2 linked regions of the Prochlorococcus marinus XMU1411 genome follow. Each later gene encodes a partner of the first gene's protein in a complex. Links are inferred from orthologs where the notes say so. Each region holds a gene or a part of one and is shown on either strand. Other genes may lie near its edges.

Region 1 (6,156 bases):
AGAACTGCTTGTATCTATCAAGACAAACTTGCTTCATGTATTTTCTAGCAGGTTTGTTGAAATGTCTTGGGTCAAAGTTTGCCTTATCAGCAAATGCTGCCTCTCTTACCGCGGCAGTGAAAGCAAGCCTGTTATCGGTATCAATGTTGACTTTCCTAACTCCATTTCTTATTCCCTCTTGAATCTCTTCAACAGGAACTCCATATGTTTGAGGGATTTCACCACCATATTTGTTAATGATATCCAACCATTCTTGAGGTACTGAACTAGATCCATGCATTACAAGATGTGTATTTGGAAGTGCTTTATGGATTTCAGCAATTCTGCTTATTGCAAGAACTTCTCCTGTAGGCTTCCTTGTAAATTTATATGCACCATGACTTGTACCTATAGCAATTGCTAATGCATCAACTTTTGTTTTAGCAACAAAATCTGCCGCTTCTTCTGGATCAGTCAAAAGCATATCTGTAGAAAGTTCACCTTCAAATCCATGACCATCTTCTGCTTCACCTTTTCCTGTTTCTAATGAACCTAAGCAACCCAACTCTCCTTCAACACTAACTCCAACTGAATGAGCAAAATCTACTACTTTTTTTGTGACAGCAACATTATATTCGTAACTCGCGGGTGTTTTTGCATCTGCCTCTAAGGATCCATCCATCATTACAGATGTAAAACCATTTATTGCTGCTGAATAACATGTTGATGGCTCGTTTCCATGGTCTTGGTGCATTACAACTGGAATATTAGGATAAGTTTCAGTTGCAGCGAGAATCAGATGACGTAGGAATATTTCTCCAGCATAATTTCTAGCACCTCTTGAAGCTTGAAGAATTACAGGACTGTCTGTTTCATATGCAGCCTCCATAATTGCTTGAACTTGTTCAAGGTTATTTACGTTAAACGCTGGGATACCATATCCATTTTCAGCAGCGTGATCTAAAAGTAGTCTAAGGGGAACAAGGGCCATAATTAAAAATTAATTAGATGCTTAGTGTTTAAGCTATATGTTCCGAGAGTTTAGTATACTGAGGTATCAAATGTCACGTCATTAGATATACAAAATACTAAATTAAAGAAACTAATTTTATGGCCCAGCGTATATTTTTAGAATTTTTAAGTTAGTAAGTATAGCCTGCTACAAATAATTGCTCATCTGATGAAGGTTGAGACCCTGCTACGTAGGAACCTGTAGAGGCTTCTGAGTTTGCTTGAGCTCTTGCTATTAAGGCCTTTTGACCGCCCTCTACATCACTTCCTTTCCAGGCCTTTAAGCATGAGTGCTGTAAGGCTCTTCCATATGAGAATGAAACATTCCATAAAGCTTTCCTGTAAAGGGTGTTCATATTATTTAAATAAACTGAAGCAGCCTCCTCGCTTAATCCTCCTGATAAGAATACTATCCCAGGGACAGAAGCAGGAACGCATCTTTCCATAGTTTTTATAGTCATCTCGGCAACTTTCATAGGATCGGCCTTAGTTGGACAATCTGCTCCATTTACCGTCATGGAAGGTTTTAATAGTGTTCCCTCTAGAAAGACTCCATTTGCTTGACAAGCCATGTAAACCTGCTTAACTACCTCTTCTTGAACTTCTGCAGTTTTCTCAATTGTATGATCTCCGTCCATTAAGATTTCAGGTTCAATAATTGGTACCAAGCCCGATTCTTGCACTGATCTAGCATATCTTGCTAGTCCCCAGGCGTTCTCTTGTATTGATAGTTTTGAAGGACAACCATCATTTGTAATTTGCAGAACTGCTCTCCACTTTGCAAATCTTGCACCTTGTTCATAATATTTTGCAGCTCTTTCAACTAACCCATCTAGGCCAGAGCAAAAAGTTTCTACATCTCCTGCTCCTGGAAGTGGATTTAGGCCTTTATCGACCTTTATACCTGGAATAATACCTAAATCATTTAGTTTCTTAACCATTGACTCACCATCTTGGTGATTCTGATAAAGAGTTTCTTCGAAAAGGATTGCTCCACTTATATATTTGCCAAGACCTTCTGTAGTAAAGAGCATTCCTCTATATGCCTTCCTATTTTCTTCAGTATTCTCAACGCCAATTCCAGCGAGTCTTTTACCTACTGTTTTAGTGGATTCATCTACCGCTAATATCCCTTTCCCTTTAGAAGCTAGTAATTGAGCATTTTCTTTAAGCTCATTTTTGTAGTAATTTAAAGCCATTCTTTAATAATTCAGTTCAATTGATTTTTCCAGAATATGAAAAAAAAATAAAATCAATCCAATACTTTATCGGGTGATAATTGATACTTATAAATGTATAGCCTTAAATTTTGATACTTAATCCACTTTTAGAAGATTCTCTTATGGCTTCGCAAACTTTATGACTAGCAAGTCCCTCACATAAGCCTGGGATTACAGGTGTTTTATTAATTATACTCTTAGCCCATAAATTTTGAATTCTCAAAACTGGAGCTATTCTCCCATCAGTCCATGTTTTTTCAAAATTAAAACTTGAATCTGCAGTTAGATTTTGTATTTTATTTTCGTTGTTTGAATATTTCAAATTAAAACCATGTACATAATCTTTTTGGTTTTCGCTTTTAAGAATAAGTGAACCTTCGCTTCCATATATTTCTAAACTAAATCCTCTACCATTTTTAGAAATCGATGATAAAGATACCTGACATGGAATAAGATTCGAGCTGTAGTTTGATATTTCTATATTGGCTAAACATACATCTTCACTCGTTACATCATTTAAATTAGATGAATCAGGTAAAGGTCTTTTTTTTATTGATGTTGCTAACTTGCCAGAAACATTTATTGCTTCCCCAAAAAACCAATTCAACATATCGAATGCATGAGTACCTAAGGCGCCAATAACTCCTCCACCTTTTTCTTCTAATGAATACCAATTCCAGGATCTTTTGGGGTCTGATCTACTGCCCATTAACCAATCTAATTTGACTAAATATATATCTCCTAAGATATTTTCATTAATAAGTTTTTTTGTCTGAAGAAAAAGAGGTACTGCTCTATATTCAAAATCAACACATACGCTTAAATTATTAATCAAAGATATTCTCTGAAGCTCTTCAATTTCTGAGGAGGATATTGAAACGGGTTTTTCTAGAAGTAAATTTTTATTATTCTCAAGAGCTTGTTTTGCTAATTTAAATCTTGATTCAGGAGGGGTTGCAATTATAATTCCATCAATTTTTGGAGATTTAACTAATTCTTCCCAATTATGAAAGAATTTTAATCCTGTTTCTTTTTCTAGGATCGATTTTTGCTTTGTCTCATAATGATAAATAGCTACAGGAGTTAAAAAATCAGACTCTTTTAATGCCTCTAAATGAACTTTTTTACCAAACCCTAATCCAGCAATTGCTATTTTTAATTTTTTATTTTTAGAATTCATTCTTATCTATTAATTAAGACTGAACAGCTATTTTCAATAACAACATCTATTAGCTCATCATTATTAGAAGTCTGCCATTTTGAATTGAATTGAGGTATTCCATTTATGGAAGTATCTTTGAACTTTTTTTCATCGCAATTAATTCTCATTACATAAAGTGATAACTCTCCATCATCATCCGAATTAGTTGGATTTTTAAAGAACTTTGTTAAGACACTTATTTCGCCATTTGGAAGCGACTTAATACTTCCTTTATCAAGCCATTCTTTCCCTTCATTATTTTCTTTTAGTAGGACCCAGTCAACATTTCCTATTCCATAAGAATATGGAGCAAAATTTAAAATAAAAAATAAAAGGCTTAAAGAAAAATAAAAGAAATTTGAAATAATTCTCATATTATATATTTGCTTTTGCAAGTTCTTTTACACCATGAATTTTTAAAATTTTAGTCAGAGTATCCTTGAGGTCTTTTCTTTTAACTATTACATCAACAAAACCATGCTCAAGCAGATATTCAGCGGTTTGAAAGTTATCGGGTAATTTTTCTCTTAATGTTTGTTCTATAACTCTTCTTCCAGCAAATCCAATAAGAGCTTTAGGTTCCGCCAAAATTAAATCACCTAACATTGCAAAGCTTGCAGTTACCCCACCAGTTGTTGGATGAGTTAATAAGGGCATATAAAGAAGATTTTTTTCTTTATGTTTTTTTAGTGCTCCAGATATTTTTGCCATTTGCATGAGACTTAACATACCTTCTTGCATCCTTGCTCCTCCTGATGCGCAAACAATAAGAATTGGAAAATTTTCTAAAGTTGCTCTCTCAATTATCCTTGTAATTTTTTCACCAACTACTGAACCCATGGATCCTCCCATAAATCTAAAATCCATAACAGCTAATGCTAAAGGAATTGAATTTACAGAACAGATACCTGTTACGACTCCATCTCTTAAACCTGTGCCTGCTTGACTTTCTTTAATTCGATCAGCATACGATCTTCTATCTTTAAAACCCAAAGGATCTGTAGGACTTAGTGAACCATCAAACTCTTTGAATGAATTTTTGTCGGCAATTATATTTATCCTTTCATCGCTATTAATCCTATTGTGGTGTCCACAATTACTACAAACATTAAAATTTGAAATTAGGTCTTTTCTATAGGCTACTTGCGAACATTCTGAACATTTAACCCACAAACCATCTCCCTCATCAGTATCTTGGGAAACTTTTCCAACAAATTGATCTTTACGCCTTGCGGCAAACCAGTCGATTAATGACACAACATTTCCTGTTTTTTCTATTTAAATCTAAATAAGGTACTTTTATCAAGAAAGATATATAAAAATTTGAGATCCTCTAGATTAAAACACTTCAAAAAAAAACATATAATTATTTGAGTTGATATTAGAAAATTAATTATTATTTATTTTTCTCCTCAATCATTTTATGAATTATTGGAGTAAGAATAAGTTCCATTGCGAAACCCATTTTCCCCCCATTTACAACGATACTTGTCGGACTTGACATAAATGAATCGTTAATCATTCCAAGCAAGTATTGAAAATCAATCCCCCATTTCTCTCTTGCCCCTTTTCTGAAATGTATGATCACAAAGCTCTCATCAGGAGTTGGGATATTTCTGCATATGAAAGGATTAGAAGTATCAATTGTGGGAATTCTTTGGAAATTAATATCGGTTTTACTGAATTGTGGACATATGTGATTTATATAATCAGGCATTCTTCTCAATATAGTATCCACAATGGTCTCCGCTGAGTAACCTCTTTCTGCGTTATCTCTATGGATTTTTTGAATCCACTCTAAATTTGTAATCGGAACAACACCAACAAGTAAATCAGCATAAGATGCCACATTGTATCCATCACCTTCTACCCCGCCATGCAAACCTTCATAAAAAAGTACGTCTGTTCCTTCAGGAATATCTTCCCATGGAGTAAATTGCCCAGGTTCTAGGGATGTACCAAGTCTTGTATTATGTTCTTCTGCTTCTTCAAGACTATGTAGATAATATCTTTTCTTTCCTCCTCCAGTTTCGCCATAGATTTTAAAAAGTTCTTCTAGCTTGTCAAAAAGATTAGCCTCTGGACCAAAATGAGAGAAATTTTCACCTTTTGAAAGAGCTTCTGCCATTGCTTTTTTCATAGGCATTCTTTCAAACCTGTGGTAACTATCACCTTCTACAACTGCGGGAACAATATCTTCTCTGGCAAAAATATGCTCAAAGGCTCTTTTAACTGTACTTGTTCCTGCTCCTGAAGATCCTGTTACAGCGACTACTGGATGACGTTTTGACATTTTTTAAAAACAATATTAGATGATTCTGACAGGTCATATGCCAACTTTATGTTCAACTTGAAAATATTTTTTTATTTATTAATTTTTTTTTAAATTTCATCTATTATTTTGTTTCCAATTTCGCTGCAAGATAATACTTTAGAAGACCCATCAGCTAAATCTACTGTCCTATATCCTTTTGATAAAACTTTATCAACAGCAGTTTCTAAATTTTTTGCAGCTTCTTCTTCATTTAATCCAATTTTTAACATCATGGATATGGATAAAAGCATCGCAATTGGATTTGCAATGTTTTTACCAGCTATATCAGGAGCAGAACCATGAACAGGTTCAAAAACTCCTGGCCCATTATTGCTTAAAGAGGCAGATGGAAGCATACCAATAGATCCAGTTAACATAGCTGCTAAATCGCTTAAAATATCACCAAATAAATTACTGGTTAAGATAACATC
Region 2 (5,600 bases), on another replicon or contig:
TTGCAGGTGCTTTAATAGGCGCAAGCATACTTAGCATCAGTGGCAAAGTCGATATTGCAGAGTGGCCAATAGGCACAAGAACAATTTTAGAAATTGGTATTGGAACAGTTATCGGCACATCATTAACCAAAGACTCATTAATGGATCTTCAAACATTGTGGAGGCCTGCTATTTTAATAACTTTTACTTTAGTTATTACAGGATTAGCAATTGGATTATGGACAAGCAGATTACTTAATATCGATGTGATAACAACAATTCTTGGCGCAGCACCAGGAGGCATCAGCGGCATGAGTCTTGTAGGATCAGAGTATGGGGTTGGGGCTGCAGTCGCAACTCTACACGCAGTAAGATTAATTACTGTGCTTCTAATTCTACCTTTAATTGTAAAATGCTTAAACTTATTTGGAATAATAAAATCTTAAAAATCTATAGACATATTTCCAATAAAAGATATTTTTAAATAGAAAGCTTATATGCAATGAAGGGATTTAGAAAAAATTTAATTTTTGTAACCTTGGGGATTATATCCCCTATTTCATTTCATTCTTTAAAAGTAAATGCAGGATCTTTTGGAGCGGAAATTTTTTGTACTATGAGAGATGGAGGAAATGATCATGAAAGTAGTTGGGATGCAGCATATACATATATAAAAAAGCAAAAAGGTGGAATTTTCAAAGTTTCACCTAAACAAGCAGCAGCACAAATTACTGAATCAGTTATTAGAGATAGAGAAACTTTCAGCTATTGTGTTGAGTACCTTGATAAACTTCATCCAAATAGAAAACTAATAAGAGATTTAGAAAAAGAAGAGGAAAGACAAGAAAAAGAAGCAAAAGACAGAGAAAGCAAAAGAAAAAGATTAGAAAAAGAATTAGAAGAAACTAATGAAGAATTTTCTGATGAAACACTTGAAAGATATAGTTATTAATAAAGATTTTAAAAGTTAGTTATATTTTTATAATTTTATAAATACTATTTTGTATCTAAACAGACTAAATCATATTTTTGCTTGCAAATTTATACCTAAAAGGATAGATAAATGTTGACTTTTAATTTATTCAAGCCATTATTTATTTAAATAAATATTCTGAATGCATATTAATGATGCGGTTTTTTTAGAGGATTTATGTCCTAAGTTCAGATTTAGACAATGGCGAAAATCTATACATAGGTTTACAGGAAAAAGTTGTATATATTGCGGAAAAACATCTGAATCGATTGACCATGTAATACCAAGAAGTCAAGGAGGCTTAAGCACTACAGAAAACTGTGTCCCTGCATGTCTTTCCTGTAATGGGGACAAATCAGATGAAAATGCTTTGTATTGGTACAGAAGGCAAAAATTTTATGATCCACGAAGAGCAATGGCTATAAGAGCTTGGTTAGAAGGAGATTTAAGACTAGCTATAAGATTACTCCAATGGGCCAATCCTAATTTTCAAGTTAATAAAGATAACGAAAAAGATAGATCAGAATATAGAGCAGCTTGACTACCAAACATTACACATTTTTCCAGAGTTATAACTCTCACATATATTTTCCAATTCTCTTGGCGATTCTGGGAATATTAAAATTGTGGAAAATGAAATGAGAAGTACAAATAATTTTTGATAGAATTTAAAGTTAATTAAGCTTATTTCTTTTTCTGTCAGACGACTATAACTTTTGCTAATGCAATAAGTTTTTAATTTTAAATCAGGCCTAAGAGTTGTCTTCATCTTTAATTAATACATATGTACTACTTTAACGTCGCATGAAGAATTCCGCAAGTTCACTAAATGGTAAAAATAAATTTTTAGTTTTAGGATGTGGTTTCAGCGGTAGTTTCTTTGCAAAAAAAATAAGGCAATTGGGTTATACCGCTTTGACAAGTTCAAGATCTGAAAAAAAAGATCCAAATAGTTTCGTATTCAACAGCGAAGAAGACTTGCTTCCTAATAAAGAAATTTTTGATGGAGTCACACATATTCTTAGTTGCATACCTCCCGACAAAAATGGAAACGATCCAGTATTAAAAAGTCTTAAAGATAAGCTAAAAAGTTTATCCCTTGAATGGGTTGGATATTTATCTACAACAGGAGTTTATGGGCACAGCAAGGGTGATTGGGTCTCTGAAATTGATGAACCAAAACCTTTTCAACAAAGAAGTCATAAGAGATTGAATTGTGAAAAAGAATGGATTAGATCTGGTTTACCTGTACAGATTTTTAGGTTGCCTGGTATTTATGGACCTGGACGATCGACTTTTGAAGCAATAAAAAATAAAAAAATTCGTGTTATATCAAAAAAAAATCAGGTTTTTTCAAGAATTCATGTCGCTGACATAACAAATGCAATTATTTATCTCTTACAAAATAAAAATTCCTTAAAATTTTACCAGATTATTAATATTGCAGATGATCTACCCTGTTCTCAGATAGAAGTTATTCAATATTGCTATGATTTCCTTGGTTTAACAATGCCAAAGCCAATATTATTTGAAGATGCAAAAGAGGAATTATCCCCTATAGCTAAATCTTTTTGGATGGAAAATAGAAGAGTTTCGAATAAACTATTATGCGAAACACTCGGGTATAAACTAATTTATAAAAATTATAAAATAGGCTTAAAAAATTGCTATCTGAATAGTTAAAAAAATAAATTTAAAAACTTTTTATGAATTGTCAAAATACAAATAAAGCATTGAACGTAGTATTAAGCGTAGGAGATGAGTCAGGTATTGGACCTGAAATAATATTAAAAGCTCTTTGTTCTGATGAGATACCTCAAAATGTTGACTTTATATTGGTTGGATCAAAAAAAAATCTACAAAATACATATAGCCACCTTAGATCATTAGGATTAGAAAACATTGCAAATCCTAAAAATTTAAAGATACATGATCTCGAAATTTCTTCATCAGATAATAACCCTCAATCAAGTTACGGTAATTCAAGTTATCAATATTTAACAAAAGCAATAGAAATTGTAAAAACATATCCCAATTCGGCACTTGTAACAGGACCAATTTGCAAGAAATCATGGTCTCTAGCAGGTCATTACTTCTCTGGTCAAACTGAAGTACTAGCAAAATCATGTGGAGTAAAAAACTTTGGAATGTTATTCACAGCAAAATCACCAATTACAGGTTGGAGATTTAATACCTTACTAGCTACAACCCATATAGCCCTTTGTGAAGTTCCCAAGAAATTAACTACAGAATTAATCCACTCTAAATTGGATCTATTCAAAAATTTTTGTAATAGCTATACTGACAAACCTACTTTAAAAGTAGCAGGATTAAACCCTCATGCTGGCGAAGAAGGCATTTTAGGTCATGAAGAAAAAGATTGGCTCAATGATGCCTTAATTACATGGAATGAGAAAAATAGAGGTATTAAATTATTAGGCCCTTTATCACCAGATAGTTGCTGGAATTCTTCAGTAAAAGCTTGGAGTGAAAAAAATGCTGAAAAGCACGATGGCATTCTTGCTATGTATCATGATCAAGGTTTAATACCAATGAAAGTGATAGCTTTTAATTACTCAGTAAATACCACAATCGGTTTACCTTTTATAAGAACATCTCCAGATCATGGAACAGGATTTGATATTGCTGGCAAAGGGATTGCTCAATCTCAAAGTATGATTGAGGCTATAAAAGCTGCTATAGAAATTACTTAGAATTCAAGACTGCTTAACGCGCATTAAAACTTGACCAAATTCAACTGGTGTCCCATTTTCAACCAGAATCTCTACTATTTCAGCATTAAATTCAGATTCAATTTCATTCATTAACTTCATTGCTTCCAAAATACAAATAGTTTGACCAACCTTAATGTTATTTCCTACTTCGACGAATGGATCCTCACCAGGCGCCGCAGCCCGATAAAAAGTTCCAACCATAGGAGAAGTAATTTCAGTTAGGTCAGAGCGTCCTGGGGGTGCTACCTGCGGCGTTTCAGGCTCATTAACAACTGGGATAGTCTGATTGATAGTTTTTTGATTAGCAATTGTTTGTTTATCAAATGAAGTATTAGAAGCTAAATTATTGATAACTTGGTTCTGATCAAACAAATTCCTTTTTATTTCTAGTTTAAAATCTTCACCTTCTAGCAAGAACTCTTGAATATCACTTGAAGAGATTTTCTCTATTAAGCGATTTAAGTCTTCATGATCTAGTTTCATAGCCATTAATTTTCACGTCCAAGATAACTATCGTTACGAGTATCAACTTTAATCATTTCTCCAACAGAAATAAATAAAGGAACCATAACTTGAGCACCTGTTTCTAGAATAGCTGGTTTCGTGCCCCCACTAGCAGTATCACCTTTAACTCCAGGATCAGTCTCTGTAACTTTCAAAGTAATAGATATTGGAAGTTCTACTTCTAAAACTTTACCATTATGGAAAACCACATTAACCTCCATTCCCTCTTTCAAATATTTTGCGCCTTTACCGATTTGCTCAGAGGTGAGTCTTGTCTCTTCAAAACTTGTCATATCCATAAAAACATAATCACCAGACTCCACATATGTATGCTGCAGGTTAGACTTCTCAAGGATAGCCTGCTGTACTGATTCTCCGGCTCGAAAAGTTTTTTCAACCACGTTGCCGCTTTGAACTGATTTTAATTTTGTTCGCACAAAAGCAGAACCCTTACCAGGCTTGACATGTAGAAATTCTACAACGCGCCAAACTTGTCCATCCAATTCGATGGTAGTACCTGTGCGAAAATCGTTACTGGAAATCATTCCTGTATTACATCCCCAAGGATCATAAACCTGCAAGAGTGCTATGCAAAAATTCTTATCAAATCAGAACAAAGTTTTCTTAATTCTTTTAATTGTATTTTCACAGGTTTTTCTATTTAAACCGATACAAGTACTAGCTGATTTACCTACTGGAAATGCAGTAAAAGACCCTAATGCAATCCTCAGAAACGCACTCCCTATCAAGCAAGTTGAGTTACAGGAAATTCAACACAAATTGGAAGAAACTAGTGACCTTGTCAGAGGAGGAAGATGGCCTGCTCTTGCAAAAACTGTTACAAAATGTCAATCTTTACTAAAAAAATACCAAAGTAAAATTATTCAAGAATTACCAAAAGATAAACAGAAAATTACTGAAAATACATTTTTAGAGCTCAAGGAAAATTTTAATAGCCTTCAAGACTATTCTAAATCAAAAGATAAATACTCATTTATAGCCACCCGAAGAGATGCTTTAGATAAAATAGGTAAAGTAGAAGAATATTTTCTACCAAATGAATTTCCATACTCTATTCCCCACGAATTTGATAATTTACCAAGATTACTGGGCAGAGCAAAAGTCAATATAAAAACCTCCAAAGGAGATATGCAAGCTATTGTGGATGGATTTAACGCCCCACTTACAGCAGGAGCATTTATAGATTTATCTTCAAAAAACTTCTACAAAGATTTACCTATTAACAGAGCAGAAGAATTTTTTGTAATGCAAACAGGTGATCCAATTGGTGAAGCTATTGGTTACATAGATCCTGAAACAAATGAAGAACGTCACGTTCCCCTAGAAATAAGAATCCCAGATGAAAAAGATACCTTTTATAATCAAACTTTTGAAGATTTAGGTTTTTA

The links. The genes of interacting proteins can lie anywhere in the genome.
Region 2: the proteins of accD (region 1) and accB are in contact, whole or in part, in a solved structure (PDB 8UXZ), measured with the Escherichia coli proteins. The link is inferred for Prochlorococcus marinus XMU1411 from one-to-one orthologs.

The regions. Positions count from the first base shown.
Region 1 is NZ_JAAORI010000003.1:433,334-439,489, forward strand. Bases 2,728-5,505 are described here. They hold accD (acetyl-CoA carboxylase, carboxyltransferase subunit beta), read right to left. Parts: upstream 4,669-5,505; coding sequence 3,787-4,668; downstream 2,728-3,786. Other genes in these bases: HA145_RS04165 (Gfo/Idh/MocA family protein), read right to left, coding at 2,728-3,390; HA145_RS04170 (hypothetical protein), read right to left, coding at 3,393-3,785; HA145_RS04180 (phosphoribulokinase), read right to left, coding at 4,808-5,505. Outside these bases: fba (class II fructose-bisphosphate aldolase), read right to left, coding at 1-970; HA145_RS04160 (class I fructose-bisphosphate aldolase), read right to left, coding at 1,122-2,189; more of HA145_RS04165, read right to left, coding at 2,293-2,727; more of HA145_RS04180, read right to left, coding at 5,506-5,704; leuB (3-isopropylmalate dehydrogenase), read right to left, coding at 5,794-6,156.
Region 2 is NZ_JAAORI010000001.1:26,483-32,082, reverse strand. What follows is about bases 2,424-5,420. They hold accB (acetyl-CoA carboxylase biotin carboxyl carrier protein), read right to left. Parts: upstream 4,177-5,420; coding sequence 3,670-4,176; downstream 2,424-3,669. Other genes in these bases: HA145_RS00125 (peptidylprolyl isomerase), read left to right, coding at 4,780-5,420; efp (elongation factor P), read right to left, coding at 4,176-4,736; pdxA (4-hydroxythreonine-4-phosphate dehydrogenase PdxA), read left to right, coding at 2,659-3,666; HA145_RS00145 (SDR family NAD(P)-dependent oxidoreductase), read left to right, coding at 2,424-2,635. Outside these bases: HA145_RS00165 (AbrB family transcriptional regulator), read left to right, coding at 1-425; HA145_RS00160 (DUF6554 family protein), read left to right, coding at 482-931; HA145_RS00155 (HNH endonuclease), read left to right, coding at 1,095-1,493; HA145_RS00150 (transcription factor TFIID), read right to left, coding at 1,494-1,721; more of HA145_RS00145, read left to right, coding at 1,757-2,423; more of HA145_RS00125, read left to right, coding at 5,421-5,600. UniProt on the Escherichia coli protein: This protein is a component of the acetyl coenzyme A carboxylase complex; first, biotin carboxylase catalyzes the carboxylation of the carrier protein and then the transcarboxylase transfers the carboxyl group to form malonyl-CoA.